DNA from 2 places in the Comamonas sp. 14P8.1.4 genome. Region 1 is predicted to be linked to the other one. Evidence: predicted binding sites of a transcription regulator. Region 1 holds the regulator's gene; the other holds the start of a gene.

Region 1 (5,088 bases):
ATAGAACACCTCGCCTTGGCACATGATGGTCATGATCACCGCGCGGCGAATGGTGTCGTCCCGTGACAAGGCCAAACCACGCACCACGGGCAAGCGCCCTTGGTCCAACAGGTCGTAATACTCTTCCAGCGTTTTTGCATTTTGGCTGTACGTTGCTGCCACACGGCCAATCGCAGACACGCCCAGCGCAATCAGGTCGCAATCGGGTTGCGTGCTGTAGCCCTGGAAATTGCGGTGCAAACGCCCTTGGCGCTTGGCCACTGCCAATGCATCCTCCGGCAGGGCAAAGTGATCCATGCCCACATAGACGTAACCCGCAGCCATAAAGCTCTCAATCGCGGCCGACAACATACCCACCTTGTCGGGCGCGGATGGCAAATCGGCCTGCAAGATGCGCCGCTGAGGCTTGAAGCGTTCTGGCAAATGTGCATAGGCATACAGCGCAATGCGATCGGGCCGCAACTGCGCCACCTGCTGCAGCGTGCGCGCGAACGATTCCGGATTTTGCTTGGGCAGTCCGTAGATCAGGTCAACGTTGATCGACTCAAAACCCAGCTCGCGCGAAGCCGCCACCAAATCAAACACCTGCTCTGCGGGCTGCTCGCGGTGCACGGCTTTTTGCACCTCGGGATCAAAGTCCTGCACGCCAAAGCTCAGGCGGTTAAAGCCGATTTCCTTGAGTACCGCCAGTCGCTCTCGCGTGACAGTGCGTGGGTCGACTTCAATCGAATACTCCCCCGCAGGGTCAAACTGAAAGCGCTCGCGCAGCATGCCCCACAGCGCGCGCAATTCATCATCGGTCAGAAAGGTTGGTGTCCCACCACCGACGTGGAACTGGCTCACCGCCTGGCCACGACCGCAATGCTGCAGGTGCAGATCCACCTCACGCTCCAGATAGCGCATATAGGTGACCGCACGCTCATGGTGCTTGGTAATGATCTTGTTGCAGGCGCAGTAGTAGCACAGCGAATCGCAAAACGGGATGTGCACATACAGCGACATCGGCTGCTTGGCCGCAGCGGCCACTTTGCGCTGCTTGAGGGCCAAGATATAGTCACTATCGCCAAACGCCTCCACAAACCTATCCGCTGTGGGGTAGGACGTGTAGCGTGGACCTGGCACGTCATAGCGACGCAAGAGCTCGGGGGTGACAACTGTCATGAAGTTCTTCCTTGATGACAGGACTTTGCAACAATTGGCCACCTTCATCCTTGACGTGCATCAAGAGGTTGCTGTACAAGCGATGTCACAATTTAACTTACATCATTCATAGCAACTGCGAGCAATTCGATAGTTTCTTTTTTCTGATCTTTAACCGCACAAGCCTTTGATCTCTCCAAGACCCCGGGCTTTTGAGTACATGACTCCTCCAACCATCAAAGTTACCTGCTCCAACTGCAATCTGCGCGAACTCTGCATGCCCGTAGGCCTGAATGAGCAGCAGCTGCAGCGCATTGATGACATTGTGGCCACGCGCCGCAAAGTCAAACGCGGAGCAACGCTGTTTCGCAATGGAGAAGCATTCACATCGCTCTACGCCATTCGAACCGGTTTTTTCAAGACCTGCGTCGCCACAGAAGATGGTCGCGATCAAGTGACCGGTTTCCAGATGGCCGGCGAAATCATTGGTTTGGATGGCATTGTCAATGACCACCACACCTGTGACGCCGTCGCACTGGAAGACGCGGAAGTGTGCGTGATGCCTTTCGATGGTCTGGAAGAAATCTCGCGCGAAGTGACCGCACTGCAAAGCCATGTGCACAAAGTCATGAGCCGCGAAATTGTGCGTGAGCACAGCGTGATGCTGCTGCTGGGCAGCATGCGCGCCGAAGAGCGCTTGGCTGCCTTCATTTTGAACCTGGTGCAACGCCTGCATGCCCGCGGTTTCTCGTCTTCTGAGCTGGTGCTGCGCATGACGCGTGAAGAAATCGGCAGCTACCTGGGCCTGAAGCTGGAGACCGTCAGCCGCACGTTCTCCAAGTTTGTGGAAGAAGGCATGGTGGAAGTCAAACAGCGCCACGTGCGCATTCTGGATACGGCGGCCCTGCAACGTCTGGTCAACAGCCAGCACGAATGCAATAAATAAGCGCTACCCACCATCAAAAAAAACCTCCCCGCTTTCGCCAGGGAGGTTTTTTTATGGCCAACGTTCAGGCTAACCAGCGGCGCAGCGCCAGCGCAGGCGACTTATGCGGCCAGGCGCTTCACTTCACAGTGCAGAGGGCTGTGCATTCACCTCAGCGGCAGACATGGACAGCAGCACCGTCAGATAACCCGCCGCCGCAAACACGGCCCAGAATGCAAAAAATGCCAAGGTGTAAATGGCCGTGCGGGACAGCTGCACACCCTGCCCCAGCCACAACATGTCTTGCGGATCAAAGGCGGCAAACACCAGCATTTCCATCACACCGGCCGCCAAGAAGGCAGGCCACAGAATCCACATTAAACGACGTGTCCACATACACCCTCCTTCGCATGAAGTCTGTACCTATTGTGAACATCGATCCTTTGGCTGGTGTGTGGGAGAAACACTCAATAAAAACAATAGCTGCAAGCGCTTATCAAGCAATGATTTGAAATGGATTCAATCCTCAAGCCATTGCATACCAAGCGCTAGCAGCTACTGATAGTGAAGCACCCGTTTTACTTGGGTGAAAGATCAGGCAAGTCTGCATCCGGCGTGGTGGCATGGTTGCGTGCCGCACCGGCTGGGGCCAGGCTTTTTTCGGCATGTCGCAGCTCCTGATTGATATGCAGCCCCTTTTGGTAGTAGTTCTCATCGACCACCGGATCTGCACCGCGCATGGCAATCATGGCCGTTGTCACACCGGCCACCACGACAATCGCAGGGCCTGCCAGCACCAGCCATACGTGCCCGTATTTCCACCAGGGGCCCGACTTCTTTTCCAGCTTCTTTGCAATCTGAGACATACCAAACTCTCTTTGAATCAAACAGGGTGTGCAAGGGCTACGCCTTCCACACACCATGCACCGCTTTTAGCGCGGCACGATAAACACCGACTTCTCCAGCACGTGACCCTGGCCGCTTTGCGCCGTGATCTCGAACTCGATCGGGTGTGAGCCCGCCTGCGCAGACCCATATGGGATCTGCACCCGCACCGCAACCCCACGCGTCTGCGCTGCATCTACCGCAACAGCCGTAGCTTCCGCCACCTCAATGCCCTGCAGCCCCTTGACCGTGACCACATAGGTCTGCGCCAGCTCTGTCGCATTCATGACCTGCAGGCGGTACACATTCTCCAGCTTGCCACCCGAGGCAATGCGCGCCAGCGAGGCACGGTCACGAATCACGTCGACTTTCAGCGGCTCACGCACAGCCATGCTGACCACCATGGCCACCGACAGCGCCAGCAAAATGGCTGAATAAATCAATACACGAGGCCGAACAATACGACGCAGAATTTGCGCGCCCGACCAGCCCTGACTGACCGCATTCTGGGTGGTCAAGCGAATCAGGCCACGTGGATAGTTCATGTTATCCATCACGTTGTTGCATGCATCCACACACAAGCCACAACCGATGCACTCGTACTGCAGGCCGTTGCGAATATCAATGCCCACCGGGCAGACTTGCACACACAGCTTGCAGTCAATGCAGTCACCCAGCCCTTGGGAGCGGTAATCGGACTCTTTTTTGCGTGGACCACGCGCTTCACCGCGGGGTGCGTCATAGCTGACGATCAACGTGTCTTTGTCAAACATCGCGCTTTGAAAGCGCGCATACGGGCACATGTATTTGCACACCTGCTCACGCATGTAGCCCGCATTGCCGTAGGTGGCAAAACCGTAGAACAGCACCCAGAAAATTTGCCAGCCACCGTCCAGAACCAGCAGCTCACCGCCTAGTTCACGAATGGGCACAAAGTAGCCGACGAACGTGAAGCCCGTCCACAGCGCCAAGGCAATCCAGAGCAGTTGCTTGAGCGACTTTTTCCAGATTTTCTCGGCCGTCCAGCCTCCTTGGTCCAGGCGGATTCGCGCACTGCGGTCACCTTCGACCTTGTGCTCAATCCACATGAAGATTTCGGAGTACACCGTTTGCGGACAGGTGAAGCCACACCACAGGCGCCCGGCCACCGCCGTGAACAAGAACAGCGCCAGGGCACTGATGATGAGCAAGCCCGTCAGGTAGATAAAGTCCTGCGGGTACAGCACCAGGCCAAACAAATAAAAACGGCGCGTGCCCAGGTCGAACAGCACCATCTGGCGCTGCCCCCACTCCAGCCACGGCAAGCCGTAGAAAAGCAACTGTGTCAGCAGCACCATGGCCCAGCGCCAATTCATGAACTTGCCGCTGATGGAGCGCGGATAAACCTTCTTGTGCGCTTCAAAAAACGAGATGGTCTTTTCCTGGCTATCCGCTTGGATCGGAATGATTTTTTGCGGTTTTTGTTGCTCGGAACTCATGCGTCACACTCCCTAAATTGCACCAAAGCAAAAGGCGGCACAGAGTGCCGCCTTCCACATCGTCACAACGCTCAGTTACCTGCTTTGGGCTTGTTGGACAAGCCCCACACATAGGCGGTCAGAACGTCGATCTGTGCAGGTGTCAATTTCTTGCTCTGCGCAGGCATTTCGTTCATCTTGCCATGGGTGATCATGTCGATGATCGCTTGCTCACCCCAGCCATGCAGCCACACATCGTCGGTCAGGTTGGGGGCACCCAAGAGAGGGTTGCCCTTGGCATCCATGCCGTGGCATGCCGCACACACCGTGAACTTGGACTTGCCCAACGAAGCCTTCAAGGAATCGTGGGGGCTGCCCGACAGGCTCAGCACGTAGTGCGCCAGATTGCGCACATCGTCGGCTGTACCCACCGCTTCAGCCTGGGGAGGCATCATGGCCATGCGGCCTTCGGTGATGGTCTGCTTGATGTTCTCAGGCGCGCCACCGTGCAGCCAGTCGCTGTCAGTCAGGTTCGGGAAGCTCTTGCTGCCGCGAGCATCCGAGCCGTGGCACTGTGCGCAGTTGTTCATGAACAAGCGCTCGCCCACAGCCATGGCCTGGCTGTCCTGGGACATGTCTTGTGCATTCATCGCCGTAAAGCGTGCGTACAAAGGCTCCAGC
Region 2 (5,088 bases), on a different contig from region 1:
GATAAAGCTATCACAGTGGGTCTGAGTGAAGTCACGTTGGCACGCACTTTGGAACTTTTCTCCGGGCACCTGGCCACTGGCAGCGATCGCGCCTTGAATTTCCGGGGTGACCTGGCCGAGCGCTACAACTACGACAAGATCAAGCCCGTCATGAAGCCTGCGCGCTCGCAAGGCAACGTGGTCTATATCGAGGCCGTCAGCCAGAAAACCGGCGAAACCGCCCACTACCAAATTCTGGCCAACCAATGGAAGCTGCTGGAAGTGCTGGCCCGCCTGGATTGAGCCCTCTTCCCTCTGGCATGCAAAAAGCCCGCGGCAAATGCCACGGGCTTTTTTGATGGTGCAGCGCTGGCTACGCCTGCGCAGTCGCGCTGTATCAGGCCGCCCCCGGCAGCCCTTGCCACACCCAGTACGCCAGCACCAGCATCATGGCTCCGGTCAAACCATCCAGAATGCGCCAGGCCATGGGCCGAGCAAAGACGCGGCGCATGCGCTGTGCAGCAAAACTGAGCATGGCAAACCACACCAGGCTGGCACAGGCAGCACCCAGCACAAACAGCCACTTCAGATGGCCCTCCTGGCGCGCGCCAATCGAGCCGACCAGCACCACGGTGTCCAGATACACATGCGGGTTGAGCAAGGTAATCACCGCCAGCGCGCTGAGCACCCCCAGCAGCCCACGTGGCGCAACCTGCGAGCCATCGGCCACCACTGACGCATCCGGGGCCATGCACATGCGCCACAGCGCAAAACCGCCGTAGCCCAGCAAAAACAGCACGCCGCCCCAGCCCAGCCACAGCGCCACATCCGGCTGGCTGCTGAGCAGTTGCGCCATGCCGGCAACCCCCAGGCCAATCAAAATGGCATCAGAAGCCACACACCAGGCCACACAGGCACGCACGTGCTGACCTTGCACGGCCTGGCGCAGCACGTACAGGTTTTGCGCGCCGATCGAGATGATGAGTGACAGGCACACGGTAAAACCGGCCAGCCAAGAAGCAGTCATATTTGCAGTCCACATACCCGCAATTGTCGAAAGGACTGCAACATAAGTAAAATTAAACAATCTCAATTGAATTAAGTTTTACTACATGCTCGACTACGCTGGACTGGAAGCACTGGCCGCCGTGCTGCGCGAAGGCAGCTTTGACCGGGCTGCACGCAAGCTGCACGTCACGCCCTCGGCCATTTCCCAACGCATCAAACTGCTGGAAGAGCGTGTGGGCCAGGTACTGGTGATGCGTGGCAACCCCAGCACAGGCACCGAAGCCGGACGCCGCCTGTGCCTGCACGTTGAACAGGTCGCCTTGCTGGAAAACGAGCTGCGCCGCAACAACCCCGAGCTGGTGCCTGAGGGCCAGGTGGCACGCCCCACGCTGAAGCTGGCGGTGAATGCCGACTCGCTCAACAGCTGGTTCGTCGATGCCATGGCCGCCTTCACCCAGGGCGGCAATGAGCTGCTGGACATCAGCATCGACGACCAGGACCACACCGCCAAGCGCATCAAGGAAGGCGATGTGATGGCCGCCGTCACGGCATCGTCGAGCCACATCACGGGCTGCAACATCTGGCCGCTGGCCAATATGCATTACGTGGCCGCCGCCAGCCCCGCATTCATGGCGCGCCACTTTGGGGAAGCGGGCATTACGCCCCAAACGCTGTCGCAAGCGCCCATGCTGACGTACGACCGCAAAGACGCCATGCAAGACAAGTGGCTGCTGCAGCAAGGCGTGAATGCGCGCCATCTGCCCCCACGCCACTGGGTGCCGTCTGCGCACGCCTTTGTGCGCGCCAGTCTGGAAGGCATGGCCTGGGGCATGCACCCCACCGTACTCATCAAGAAACACCTGGCTGACGGCACGCTGGTGGAGCTGGTGCCTGACAGCGGCATCTCCGTGCCCCTGTACTGGGCCCATGCACGCAACGCCCAAACAGGGCTGGAGCGCCTGACGCAATGCGTGATCAACGCTGCCCAGGCGTGGCTGGACCCCATCGACCCCAAGGGGTAAAGAGCCACATCACAAAAAAAAGGAGCCTGAGGCTCCTTTTTTGGATGGTGACTGTCGAGGCGCCCTCAATGCCGCATTTGCCGCCCCGTCTCCAGCACATTGAAATTGAGCAGATCGGTGGCCAGCACCGTCTCCCACATAAAGCACGCCAGCGCTGCGATGAATGACACCACTCCGGCCAGGAACGAGAACACCGCCCACTGGTGCCCCTGCTGCGCCACCCAAGCCTGGCCCACGAACAAGAACACAATCGTCAGACCAATCAGAAAGCCGCACAGCGTCAGCAACCCGATCGACCCGTTGGCAATGCGCCCGCGTGTGCGCAGGTAATTCAGCTCCAGCAGGCCGCGGCGAATGAATTCATCATCCGTGCTGGCCCGCACGCGGTCCTCCATCACCCGCGCCCGGTCGATGATGCGCGCCAGCCGCCCGGCCACCGCACTGATCATGCCGGCCACTGCCGTTAAAAAGAAAACCGGTGCAACGGCCAATTGCACGCTGTGCGTCACGCTGGAGGGGTCGATCATCTGTCGTTATCCATGGAAAACAAGGGTTTCAGCCGCTCATCGGCTGTACATCGATGGTATGCAAAAACCTGGCCCACCCGCCCGGCCAGACCCTTGCTTTAGCGCAAATCGTACAGCCCGCGCCTTTGATGTGCCGCAAACGCCACCAGCCCCCTGCCCCTGATAGTGCAGGCATTACTAACCCATGACTGATTGCGGAGGATGTTTGCCATGAAGATGCTCACCGATTTGATCTCTACCGACTACGGGCTGATGAGCCTGATCGTGATCTTGATCGTTATCGCCATGTGGATTTACTTCACAGTCCTCTTCATGGGCAAGATCAGCAAAAGCAGCCCCGACAGCCGCAAGCCATCTCAGGCAACCAGCACCAAGCATTAGGCGGGTCCACGCGCGAATCCTGCTTCAGGCCTGCATCCGCAGGCCTTTTTCATGCCCGCTGCACACACCGCTCCTTGTGCACCGCACAGCCTTTCTTTAAAGAAGATAGCTGGTAGCGCTCTATATATAAGCCATTCAATATACAAATGCACTGAACCCAAGGAGCTGCGAGCGCAAGAAGCTCTTCTTTTCAAAGCATCCACCCACGCCAGCCCTGAGACAGCCTGCCGTACAGGCACAATCACCCCATGTCCTCGCCTGCCCAGCCTGAAACCCCAGCGCCACACCCCGCACCACCGCCTGCGGCCGTCGTCGCCCGCCACTGGTATACCCGCTGGCTGCTGCGCGCCCTGGCCGTCGCCGCGCTGGCGTTGGGCATTGCAGGCGTTTTCATTCCCGGGCTGCCCACCACCGTCTTTGTCTTGATTGCAGGCTGGGCTGCCATGCGCAGCTCCCCCCGCATGCACACGTGGCTGTGGGAACACCGGCTGTTCGGCCCCATGCTGCAAAACTGGGCCGCAGGCGGCTGCGTCAGCCGCCGCGCCAAACGCAGCGCCAGCATCATGATGGCCGTGTGCGCCGCCATCCTGTGGTTCACCCCCACACCCATGTGGGTGCGCATTCTGGCGTGCAGCTGCATGGCAGGCGTTCTGACCTGGCTGTGGCTGCGCCCTGAGCCCGCATAAGCACCCCGCTTCACTTTTTTGCGGCAACTTCTGAAAGCGCCAAAAATCCATGTATATAATCTAGGTCTTGTTCCCTGATAGCTCAGTCGGTAGAGCGACGGACTGTTAATCCGCAGGTCCCTGGTTCGAGCCCAGGTCGGGGAGCCAACAAGATTTACTGGTTTTGCACATGCAAAACTTACCGGTTATTCCCTGATAGCTCAGTCGGTAGAGCGACGGACTGTTAATCCGCAGGTCCCTGGTTCGAGCCCAGGTCGGGGAGCCATCAATTGCCGCCTTGCAATTTCAAACAACAAGGTCATACCGGTTATTCCCTGATAGCTCAGTCGGTAGAGCGACGGACTGTTAATCCGCAGGTCCCTGGTTCGAGCCCAGGTCGGGGAGCCAGATCAAAGCCAAGCATGCAAATGCTTGGCTTTTTTCTTGGGCGCTACATCTCGCGTTCAAAGCATCCACCAAGCCAAGCGCTGGCATAAAAAACGGGCTTCGCTTGAAGCCCGTGGGTATGCATGCTTACCGCCGTGGGCGGCCACCCATCATGCCGCTCGCACAATCCCCACGGCAGACTTGCCTTTGTGCATCGCATGCTTGTTGGATTCCAGACGCCCATGCTCTGCGCGCTTGCCTGCAGGTGCGCTGTCGTGCACAGGCTCCATCACCTCGACGCCATTCTTCACCGCTTCCCAGCTGGCGATTTCCTCTTCCAGGCGCCGGGCACGCTCGGCATACATTTCCGCAGACGCCTGGTAATGCTCGGCCGCAATCGTGTGCTCCAGCATCGCCATGCGTGCTTCCTGCAAATAAGCACGCGCACGGCGGATGTAGCGGGGCTCCCTGCCAAAAAGGCTCATAGACAACATGATTCGACCTCCTTCATCCGCACCTGCCGAAACCACATCACATAATGCCTTCGCAGGTACTGGTGCAACCATAGCGCCACACCATCGCGGCGTGTGTCCCCATAGGGCCGCGATAGGTGTAGGAGCACCCTGCCACACGCGCCAATCCGATGATGACGCCCTGTAAGCCCACCAAAACGACTGTTTCAATAGCAAAAATGCAAGAGCCAACCTTGATCTGGCTGGAATCTGATGATGATTTCCCCCCCGTCAGCCTGGCCTGGGGTGCGGACACGCCCATGCCCGGACTGCTGGCTGCCGGTGCAGCACTGGATGCTGCACATTTGCAAGCAGCCTACCAGCGCGGCATCTTTCCCTGGTTCAGTCCGGGACAGCCCAATTTGTGGTGGTCGCCCGACCCCCGTATGGTGCTCAAGACCACAGACTTTCGCCTACACCCGTCGTTGCGCAAGACGCTGCGCAAGTTCATGCGCATACCCGGCTACGACGTGCGCATCGACACCCAGTTTCGCCAGGTGATGGAGCACTGCGCCCACACCCCACGTGCTGGACAAAACGGCACCTGGATTGTGCCGAGCATCATCGACGCCTACTGCGCCCTCCACGCGCAGGGCCTAGCACACAG

The links. Region 1 encodes FNR, which switches genes on or off when oxygen is low (the NO sensors DNR and NnrR bind a similar motif). Its sites were predicted from a motif close to TTGATNNNNATCAA; they were not measured.
Region 2: the regulator FNR is predicted to act here: its motif matches at 2,662-2,675, upstream of AC27VO_RS10945 (DUF3149 domain-containing protein).

What each region holds. Positions count from the first base shown of each region.
Region 1 covers NZ_JBYOKN010000004.1:72,613-77,700, reverse strand. Annotated here, with positions in the region: gene hemN (oxygen-independent coproporphyrinogen III oxidase) at 1-1,161, opposite strand, end outside; gene fnr (fumarate/nitrate reduction transcriptional regulator Fnr) at 1,361-2,086, shown strand; gene AC27VO_RS09625 (hypothetical protein) at 2,210-2,461, opposite strand; gene AC27VO_RS09620 (FixH family protein) at 2,644-2,931, opposite strand; gene ccoG (cytochrome c oxidase accessory protein CcoG) at 2,998-4,428, opposite strand; gene ccoP (cytochrome-c oxidase, cbb3-type subunit III) at 4,500-5,088, opposite strand, start outside.
Region 2 covers NZ_JBYOKN010000005.1:125,878-130,965, reverse strand. Annotated here, with positions in the region: gene AC27VO_RS10965 (hypothetical protein) at 1-282, shown strand, start outside; gene AC27VO_RS10960 (LysE/ArgO family amino acid transporter) at 377-1,021, opposite strand; gene AC27VO_RS10955 (HTH-type transcriptional regulator ArgP) at 1,092-2,009, shown strand; gene AC27VO_RS10950 (DUF2721 domain-containing protein) at 2,075-2,536, opposite strand; gene AC27VO_RS10945 (DUF3149 domain-containing protein) at 2,747-2,917, shown strand; gene AC27VO_RS10940 (YbaN family protein) at 3,166-3,603, shown strand; tRNA gene AC27VO_RS10935 (tRNA-Asn) at 3,675-3,750, shown strand; tRNA gene AC27VO_RS10930 (tRNA-Asn) at 3,793-3,868, shown strand; tRNA gene AC27VO_RS10925 (tRNA-Asn) at 3,915-3,990, shown strand; gene AC27VO_RS10920 (hypothetical protein) at 4,140-4,463, opposite strand; gene aat (leucyl/phenylalanyl-tRNA--protein transferase) at 4,661-5,088, shown strand, end outside.